Caballeronia sp. LZ062: one gene and its partners. The protein of the gene in region 3 binds, or shares a complex with, the protein of the main gene of each other region. Links are inferred from orthologs where the notes say so. Each region holds a gene or a part of one and is shown on either strand. Other genes may lie near its edges.

Evidence for each region. Proteins that work in one complex are often made in the same cells at the same time.
Region 1: the proteins of P9239_RS20400 (region 3) and fliM are in contact, whole or in part, in a crystal structure (PDB 4IGA), measured with the Thermotoga maritima proteins. The link is inferred for Caballeronia sp. LZ062 from one-to-one orthologs. Residues at the interface, in WP_004081049.1 of Thermotoga maritima: Ala83, Gly85, Gln86, Gln87, Val90, Ile91, Ile94, Lys99, Asp100, Phe101, Ile102, Val103, Arg110; in WP_004081085.1 of Thermotoga maritima: Asp3, Val4, Leu5, Gln7, Ile10, Asn11, Leu13, Ile14, Leu17, Met18.
Region 2: the proteins of P9239_RS20400 (region 3) and cheA are in contact, whole or in part, in a crystal structure (PDB 1U0S), measured with the Thermotoga maritima proteins. The link is inferred for Caballeronia sp. LZ062 from one-to-one orthologs. Residues at the interface, in WP_004081049.1 of Thermotoga maritima: Ser82, Ala83, Met84, Gly85, Gln86, Gln87, Val90, Ile91, Ile94, Lys95, Lys99, Asp100, Phe101, Val103, Lys104, Gln107, Arg110, Glu113, Ala114, Lys117; in WP_004081040.1 of Thermotoga maritima: Lys186, Gly188, Thr189, Gln190, Leu191, Ser193, Ala194, Arg195, Tyr197, Leu198, His201, Glu223, Ser247, Ser248, Ile249, Ala250, Asp251.

Annotation. Positions count from the first base shown.
Region 1 is NZ_JARTWB010000002.1:2,721,782-2,724,946, forward strand. What follows is about bases 104-3,051. They hold fliM (flagellar motor switch protein FliM), read right to left. Parts: upstream 2,105-3,051; coding sequence 1,103-2,104; downstream 104-1,102. Other genes in these bases: fliO (flagellar biosynthetic protein FliO), read right to left, coding at 164-679; fliN (flagellar motor switch protein FliN), read right to left, coding at 676-1,098; fliL (flagellar basal body-associated protein FliL), read right to left, coding at 2,135-2,626. UniProt on the Bacillus subtilis protein: One of the proteins that forms a switch complex that is proposed to be located at the base of the basal body.
Region 2 is NZ_JARTWB010000002.1:2,376,193-2,379,350, reverse strand. Bases 115-3,055 are described here. They hold cheA (chemotaxis protein CheA), read left to right. Parts: upstream 115-420; coding sequence 421-2,691; downstream 2,692-3,055. Other genes in these bases: cheW (chemotaxis protein CheW), read left to right, coding at 2,719-3,055; P9239_RS17160 (response regulator), read left to right, coding at 115-365. Outside these bases: more of P9239_RS17160, read left to right, coding at 1-114; more of cheW, read left to right, coding at 3,056-3,158. UniProt on the Bacillus subtilis protein: Involved in the transmission of sensory signals from the chemoreceptors to the flagellar motors. CheA is autophosphorylated; it can transfer its phosphate group to CheB, CheY or CheV.
Region 3 is NZ_JARTWB010000003.1:46,859-49,910, forward strand. What follows is about bases 218-3,052. They hold P9239_RS20400 (response regulator), read right to left. Parts: upstream 1,937-3,052; coding sequence 1,499-1,936; downstream 218-1,498. Other genes in these bases: flgM (flagellar biosynthesis anti-sigma factor FlgM), read right to left, coding at 1,031-1,324; P9239_RS20405 (methyl-accepting chemotaxis protein), read right to left, coding at 2,190-3,052. UniProt on the Bacillus subtilis protein: Involved in the transmission of sensory signals from the chemoreceptors to the flagellar motors.

The sequences.
Region 1 (3,165 bases), on a different replicon or contig from region 3:
CGATAGCTTGAATTGTTGACTATCCCGGTCGCAAACGATGGCGCGAACAGAAGGGGGATTCGGCGCCAACTCGTTCTATTGCGAGAGCGCGCGTCGCTTGAAAAGAAAATCGGGCGTGGCCCTCGCGGAGCACGCCCGATGACATCGGCAAAGACGATCGGCTTTACTTGCCGGTACTGACGAACTTCTGAAGACGCTTGTTCGCTTCGCCGGCGAGCGCATCGCGGAAGCGCTGGCCGAACGATCCCGGCAACGTTTGCGCGGGCGATCCCGTCACGCCGGCCGGCACTTCGGCTTCCGCGGAGCCGGCGGGCATCGTGTGAAGAAGCCGCACGTTGCCCGGCCCTGCGCCAAGAACGAGCCACGTATCGCCGATCTCGACGACCGCCACGCGTTCCTTGTTGCCGAGCGATGCGCCGCCTACTACCTTCACGAGGCCGCTGCGCTTGCCGCCCTGGAAGCCGAACTTGCGGGCGAGCCACGCGCAGCCGAACACGAAGCCGATGACGACGGCGAGCCCCAGCAGCGTTTGCAGCACCGCGCCGAAGCCGAGCGACGGCACCGCGCTGCCCGCGCCGACGCCCGAGGCGATCTGCGCGGCGTGATTCACGGCGTTCATGTCGGCCGCATGAGCAAAAAGCGGCGCGGCGGACAAGACGACAGCGGCCAGGCGTTTCATCGATTCAGCTTCCGGATGCGTTCGGACGGCGTGATGATGTCCGTCAGGCGAATGCCGAACTTGTCGTTGACCACGACCACTTCGCCCTGCGCGATCAGACAGCCGTTCACGAGCACGTCCATCGGCTCGCCCGCGAGTCCGTCCAGTTCCACGACCGAACCCTGCGCGAGTTGCAGCAGGTTGCGGATCGCGATCTTCGTGCGCCCGAGTTCCACCGTCATCTGCACGGGGATGTCGAGAATCATGTCGATGTCGTTGCGCGTCGAGGGCGTCGCGGCCTTAGACAGCGGCTGAAACACGCCCGCCGATGCGACCGGCGCTTCGTTGCCGTTCTGTTCGGCAAGCGCGCTTGCCCAGTCGTCCATCGAGAGTTCTTCGTCTTTCATGTCGGTCGCGCCGGGCTCGGTGCCTTCCTGCATCAGATCACTCATAACTACCTTCCTTCGTCGAATCGCTTGCGCCGCTGATCATGTTTTGGACGCGCAGCGCGTATTGACCATTGAAAATTCCGTAACCGCATTCCATCACCGGCACGCCGTCCACCTTCGCGACGACCTGCTCGGGAATATCGATCGGCAAGACATCGCCCACGCGCATGTTGAGCAGCTTCTCGAACGACGAGCGAATCTCCGCGAGATCCACGGTCAGCTCCACTTCCGCCGACTGCACCTGCTGCGACAGCACGCGCACCCAGCGGCGGTCCACTTCGAGCGCTTCGCCCTGAATCGGCGAGGAAAGCACGTCGCGGATCGGCTCGATCATCGAGTACGGGAAGCAGATGTGCAGCGTGCCGCCAATCGAGCCGAACTCGATGGTGAACTGCGTCACGATGACGATTTCGTTCGGCGTCGCGACGTTGGCGAACTGCGTGTGCATCTCCGAGCGCATGTACTCGAATTGCAGCGGGCGCACGCTGCGCCACGACGCCGCGTAGTGCTCGAACACGAGGTTCAGCAGCTTGTGGATGATGCGCTGTTCCGTCTGCGTGAACTCGCGGCCTTCGACGCGCGTATGAAACCGCCCGTCGCCGCCGAAGAGGTTATCGACGACGAAGAACACGAGGTTCGGATCGAACACGAACAGCGACGTGCCGCGCAGAGGCTTCACATGGACCAGGTTGAGGTTGGTCGGGATCGGCAGGTTGCGCGTGAATTCGCTGTACTTCTGCACCTTCACCGGGCCGACGGAGATTTCCGCCGAACGCCGCATGAAGTTGAAGATGCCCACGCGCATGAGGCGCGCGAAGCGGTCGTTGATGATTTCGAGGCCGGGCATCCGGCCGCGGACGATGCGTTCCTGCGTCGCGATGTTGTACGGACGCACGCCGGCGGGCTTGTTTTCGTCGGAGACTTGATCAATCTCGCCGGTGACGCCCTTGAGGAGGGCATCGACCTCCTCTTGCGACATGAACTCTTCGTGGCCCATGACTCTCTTTCCTTGGATAGATGCGGGCGCTTACTGAACGACGAATTCAGTGAAGAGCACTTCTTGGACGTGCGCCGGTTGCTCCGGCGTGCTGCCGGCGGCTTCGACCGCGGCGCGCAGTTCGTCGGCGAGCTTGCGTTTGCCTTCGATGCCGGCGAGGTCTTCCGGATGCTTGGCCGAAAGAAGCAGCAGTACGCGGCTGCGGATTTCCGGCATGCGTTCGGTGAGCGCGGCTTGCGCTTTCTCGTCCTTGAGCTTGAGCGTGAGGCCGACGCGCAGGTAATGCATGATGCCGTCGTCGGCTTGCAGGTTGACCGTCAGCGACTCGAGCGGGAAGAACACCGGCGGCGGCAGCGGCGCGGGCTTCGCGGGGCCGTGCGCGGACTTGCCGAGCACGAAATAGGCGCCGCCGGCGCCTGCGCCGAGCAGCACGATCGCCCCGATGGCGATGATCAAAATGCGCTTGAGCTTGCCGCTCTTTGCGGGAACGATGGGTTGCTGGTTTGCGGTAGTGGTAGCCATGAATGCGTGCCTCTTTCGATAGGTTGAATTGTTCGCTATCGCGGCTTGTCGTGATGGGTCGAACAGAGGGGGTTTTTGGTGCCTTTTTGGGGTTCTCGACGGTTGGTCAGGGGCTGCCCTGACGACCCGGTGCGGCGGTCTTTGCGGTTTGCTTGGAACCGCAATTGCACCGCTCTTCTTTTTCGTAGAACTTGTGCTCGCGTCGGTCGGTTAGCGCTGTTTGCTTCGTGGAACTTGAATTCGTGTCGGTCTTTTGGCGTTGTTGCTTCGTGAAACTTGCTTTCTTGGCGGTCTATTAGCGTTGCCCCTGCTCGGGTGGGGTTTGCGCCGCACGCTTTGAGGCCGGTTTTTCGGGTAGAAGGTCGTGAAGCTTGTATTCGCGTTGGTCTATTAGCGTTGCCCCTCCCCGGGGCGGGGGTCACTTTCTTTGCTGCTGCAAAGAAAGTAACCAAAGAAAGCAGCTTTTTTCCGAACCGCCCGATGCACAAATACAAGTGGCCACTTCGCAGAGAAGCATTGGCCCTCAGCTTGAATCAGCC
Region 2 (3,158 bases), on a different replicon or contig from region 3:
TTCTGGCAATCGACGATTCCGCAGCCATGCGGCAGATCCTCTCCGCCACGCTGACGACGGCGGGCTACGAGGTGACGGTGGCGTCCGACGGCAACGAAGGGCTCGAATGGGCGCTCGCGGAGCGTTTCGATCTCGTGCTCACGGATCAGCACATGCCGCAAAAGAGCGGCCTCGACCTGATCGCGGAGCTGCGCGCGAACCACGCCTACCGCGCGACGCCGATTCTCGTGCTGACCACGGAAGACGGCGAGCCGTTCAAGGAAGCGGCGCGCGCAGCGGGCGCGACGGGCTGGATCGAGAAACCGCTCGATCCGGACCTGCTGACCGAAGTGGTCGCCGCGCTCTCCGAAGATACGCAGCACTGAAGCGAACAGCCAAAGCCAAGATAACTCGCGCGCACGCGCCGACGGTGAATCAAGCATGACACTCGACATTACCCAGTTCTATCAAACCTTCTTCGACGAAGCGGATGAACTGCTCGCGCAGATGGAGCAACTGCTGCTCGTCCTGGATATCGCGAATCCGGACCCCGAAGATCTCGCGGCCATCTTCCGCGCCGCGCATTCGATCAAGGGCGGCGCCGCGACGTTCGGTTTCACCGCGCTCACCGAGACGACGCACATTCTCGAATCGCTGCTGGATCGCGCGCGCAACAACGAGCTTGTGCTTCGCCGCGACATGATCGACACGTTCCTCGCGACGAAGGACGTGCTCTCGGACCAGCTCGCCGCGTATCGCGCGAGCGCCGAGCCGGATGCGGCCGCCGCCGCCGCGATCTGCGCGAAGCTCGAACGCCTGAAGAACGAAGACGCCGCGCCGGCGAGCGCGCCTGTCGTCGAGGAGCCGGTCACGCTGCCGGTCGTCGGCGAAGTGGACGTGACGCCGGCCTACGAAGGCCCGAACGCGCCGCCCGCGCACGTGATCGCGCAAGCCGCCGAAGCCATCGAGGACGACGGCAACTGGGACGGCGCCTTCGAAGTCACCGACGGCGCAACGAATGCAACGAATGCGGGAACCGCGGCCGGCACGCCGGCGGCGGAAGCAGGACCCCACCTGAAAATTACGCTACGGGGGGTGGGCGAGAAGGACCTGGCGACCTTGACCGAGGAGCTGGGGAACCTGGGCAGTATCGTCGGAGAGAAAAAGACCGACGCCGAACTCGTGCTCTGGCTCGATTCGGACGTCTCATCCGACGACATCGTGGCCGTGTGCTGCTTCGTGATCGACGAATCGCAAATCACGATCGGCCGCGGCGACGCGCATCACATTGCGCCGTCGGCAGCGCCCGAGCCGGCGCAGGTCAAGCAACACACGCTACAGGCAGAGCCGCCCGTATCGCAGGCGCAGGAAGCGCCCGCATCCGCGGCGCAGCACAAAGAAGAAGCGGCGAAGGCGGCGGCGAATGCGGAAACGCAAGCTGCTGCCGCCATCCCGTCACGCGACACGCAAGCGAAGGCCGCCACGGGCGACGCCGAGAAGAAAGCGCGCCCGGCCGCAGCAGCATCGGCGGAAGGCAGCTCCATTCGCGTCGGCGTGGAGAAGGTCGATCAGCTCATCAACCTGGTCGGCGAACTGGTCATCACGCAGGCGATGCTCGCCGAAACCACGAGCACGTTCGATCCTGCATTGCACGACCGTCTTTTCAACGGCATGGCGCAGCTCGAGCGCAACGCGCGCGACCTGCAAGAGGCCGTCATGTCCATCCGCATGATGCCGATGGATTACGTATTCAGCCGCTTCCCGCGACTCGTCCGCGATATCGCGGGCAAGCTCGGCAAGGACGTGGAACTCGTCACGTTCGGTCAGGCGACCGAACTGGACAAGAGCCTGATCGAGCGCATCATCGATCCGCTCACGCACCTCGTGCGCAACTCGCTCGATCACGGCATCGAGACCGTGGAAGCGCGCCGCGCGGCGGGCAAGCCCGCGACCGGCCAGCTCGTGCTGTCGGCGGCGCATCACGGCGGCAACATCGTGATCGAAGTGAGCGACGACGGCGCCGGACTGCGCCGCGACAAGATTCTCGCGAAGGCGCAGAAGCAGGGCATGCAGGTTTCGGAATCGATGACCGACGAGGAAGTCTGGCAACTCATCTTCATGCCGGGCTTCTCGACCGCCGAACAGGTGACGGACATTTCCGGCCGCGGCGTCGGCATGGACGTGGTGAAGCGCAACATCCAGTCGATGGGCGGCCACGTCGAGATCATGTCGCGCCAGGGCGCGGGCACGACCACGAAGATCGTGCTGCCGCTCACGCTCGCCATTCTCGACGGCATGTCGGTGAAGGTCGGCAACGAAATCTTCATTTTGCCGCTCAACTTCGTGATGGAGTCGCTGCAACCGGTCGCCGAGGATATCTACACGGTCGCCAACGGCGAGCGCGTGGTGCGCGTGCGCGGCGAATATCTGCCGCTCATCGCGCTGCACCAGGTGTTTTCAGTCGAAGGTGCGCGCACGGAGCCGACGCAGGGCATCGTCACGATCCTGCAAACGGAAGGCCGCCGCATGGCCATGCTGATCGACGAACTCGTCGGCCAGCAGCAAGTGGTCGTGAAGAACCTCGAAACCAATTACCGCAAAGTGCACGGCATTTCGGCGGCGACGATTCTCGGCGACGGCAGCGTCGCGCTGATCGTCGACGTGGCCGCGCTCAACCGCGAATCGCGCGTGCAGCACTCGCACACCCATTAAACACATCGACCGAAACTGGGGTTTCTCATGGCAGACATCCAATCGATTCAAAACGCAACACTGTCGCGCCGCGATGCGCAGCACGCCGAAGCCGCCGGACAAGAGTTCCTCGTCTTCACGCTCGGCGCCGAAGAGTACGGCATCGACATCCTGAAAGTGCAGGAAATTCGCGGCTACGACAGCGTCACGCGCATCGCGAACGCGCCCGCGTTCATCAAGGGCGTGATCAATCTGCGCGGCATCATCGTGCCGATCGTGGATATGCGCATCAAGTTCAATCTCGGCCGCGTCGAGTACGACAACCAGACGGTCGTCATCATCCTGAACGTGGCGCATCGCGTGGTCGGCATGGTGGTGGACGGCGTGTCCGACGTGCTCACGCTGACGACGGATCAGGTCATGCCCGCGCCCGAATTCGGCGCGACGCTCACGTCGGAATATCTCACGGGCCTCGGCACGGTGGATGG
Region 3 (3,052 bases):
ATGGGGGATAACCCTGCACATGGTCGATGCGGGTCAGCGGGACGATGATGGCGAGGGATGCTTGCGTGATGGCGTACGTCGCGAGGGCGCGGAATGCACAGCGGACGCTCTTGATGTAGTGGAAACGAGCGCGACCTGGACAACACCGGATACGAACAGGTCTAACGTTAGGGACTCGGCTGTATGGGCTTTGGGGCTATACGCAAGAGCTTGCCGAAATCGCATCAGCGCTTCGGCAGCCTTCGCACGCCGGATCGAACAGGCAGACGCAATGCTTGAGAAGCATTGTTTGTAGCGCAGAGACGTGACCCAACGCGGAGTCGACGGCTATGACTGCGCGATCCTTATTGCAGTACCGTTCCTTACGGCGCGCCGTTGCATGTACGCACCGCCTCCGTCGTCATCGATGAGGTGTTTCAGGCGCGCTACGCAGCCATTTCGCCGCCGGTGAACGAATCGACGAAGTAGATGCGTGATGAAGCCGCTAGGCCCGTGATCGACCGACTCGTTGCCACTGCGTAGACGGCTGCGACCGAATCCGTCGGTGTCGGCCCATAAGCGAACTCTTTCCCTGCGCGGGCCAAGGCCGCAGGCCATCGCTGGGCGTCAAAACCTGACTGTACATCTGTCGAGCAGCAAGACCAGAATCAGAAGCTCCGCGAACGACAGCGCCTCCTGTCTGACGCTCGCCTTCATCGCTAATCGACGAAACGCGGCCGGACACTTCGCACGATGGCGAGCTGACGAATCCGGCGCCGAGCCGCTCGGCTGGTCCGCGACCGACGCCCGTTGGAGATCGCGAGGAAGGTATCGGCGAGCGTACCGAGCATGACCTCGGCACTGGCGCATTGGCCAAACGACCGTCTGCGCACCGTGGCAATAAAGGCCGCCGTTCCGACGACACAGCGCAAGAACTCGCACCATCCGCTGTGCCGGCCGCGACCGCATCCCGTCCGTGAAGTGTTCGAAAGTCCGCGAAGACAGCGGCGACGTTCACCGTGCCGCTGCATCACTCTCGGTTACGAGAGGCTCAGGCCGCCCGCAGGAGTTCTCGTGCGGTGTTCAGCATGCCGTCCGCCACAGCCGCCGAATCGATCGTGTAGGTGCCGCTTTTGAGCGCAGCCTTGATGGACTCGACCTTGGTTGTATCGATATCCGATGGGCCCGACGCTAACGCGGCAGTCGACGACACATGCACCGCCGAACTCGCTCCGGTGACGGTTTGTTCCTGCTTGTCCGTGCTGGCAATGTCGGCGCTACGAACTGCGCGCCGGACCGAAATTTCACGCGACGTGTCTGCGCTGTTGCTCGTCTGAATCTTCATGCTTGGGTTCCTCGTGGCTTGTATTCCTTCTAACGGTGCCAGCGTTGAAACCTTTACCATGCGAGCGGCCCCGACCCGCGCCAGAAGCGTCGCTTTCCGCCGGAAAGCCTTGCCCAGCAAGGCTCCAGGCAAATTGCAACAGTTTGAAACAAAGTGTGAATGGCTGTTGCGCGGTCAACTGAAGACCGCGCCGAACACGGACGCACCGCGATCGACCGGTGCTTCGCTTTTGGGGAGCGGTGCAATCTGGGCGAGTTTGTCGGCCAGCGCAGCCTCCGAAAACGGCTTCACCACGTAGCCGCTCGCCCCCGCGCGAATCGCCGCAACGACGTTTTCGCGGCGGGTTTCAGCGGTCACCATCAGCACCGGAATGTCTGCAAGTTCTTCCGACTGGCGAATCTCCTGCAGGAGCGTAAGCCCGTCCATGTTCGGCATGTTCCAGTCAGTGATGACCAGGTCGAACCGCTGCGCTTTGAGCTTCTCGAGTGCTGTCACGCCGTCGACTGCTTCCTCGATAATCGGATAACCGATCGCCTTCAGCATCTTTCGAATCAAGCTGCGCATGGTGGTCAGGTCATCGACCACCAGCAGACGCATATCCTTCTTTTCCATCTGCGAATCCTTCTCTCTCTACTGTGCTGCAATGTGCGGGAAACAAGTCGTGCGCGGCATGGGCAGATGCGCGCGCCGGCCATCGAAAGCATCGAGCAGCGCTTGCTGCCTGCTCGCCACGAAAAAGGCCCGCCTAATCGCGGGCCAAGTCTTGACGGAAGCCTGGTTGCATTCGGCTACCGTGTTATCGGCACGAACGCCCCTGCTTTTAGGCGGGCCGGCCTGTCAGGAAAGATGCGGCCGGCTCCTTTCATCAATGCGTCCTGAAAGCGGACACTGCGAGCCCGAGGCGGCGCGCCTGATCGTCCAGCGACGTCGCCGCTGCCGCGGCTTGCTCGACGAGCGCCGCGTTTTGCTGCGTTACATCGTCCATCTGTGCAACCGCCCGATTGATCTCTTCGATCCCCCGGCTTTGTTCGGTCGTCGCGGCAGAAATCTCGCTCATGATGTCGTTGACACGGTGAATCGACGTGACGATTTCCTTCATGGTGTTCCCCGCGCGATCCACGAGCTCCGTACCCGCCGTGACCTTTTCGACCGAGGTCTCGATGAGCGCCTTGATCTCCTTGGCCGCCGCGGCGCTTCGTTGAGCAAGCGTGCGCACTTCCGTGGCGACCACGGCGAAGCCCCGCCCCTGCTCGCCGGCGCGCGCGGCTTCCACTGCCGCGTTGAGCGCGAGAATGTTCGTCTGGAACGAGATGCCTTCGATGACCGCGATGATCTCGGCGACACGCGCGGAACTGTCCGAGATTTCCGACATCGTAGACACGACCTGGCCGACCACATCCCCGCCCGTCTGCGCGGTCGTTGCGGCACTCTCCGCCAGATGCGCACCTTGCGACGCGTTCTGCGCGCTTTGCTGCACCGTGCTCGTCAGTTGCGCGAGGCTGGACGCCGTCTCTTCGAGCGATGCCGCTTGCTCTTCGGTGCGTTGCGACAAGTCGGTGTTGCCGGCCGACACTTCGCTCGACGCCGTGCCGATGGAATCCGAGCTGGTCCGGATCTGCGTGAGCAGATTGACGAGATTCGCTTGCATGGCAGCGAGCGCCGCCAGCAACATGCCCGGCTCGTCGGCGCTGTCGGCGTCGATCCGCGCGGTCAGATCACCCTTCGCGA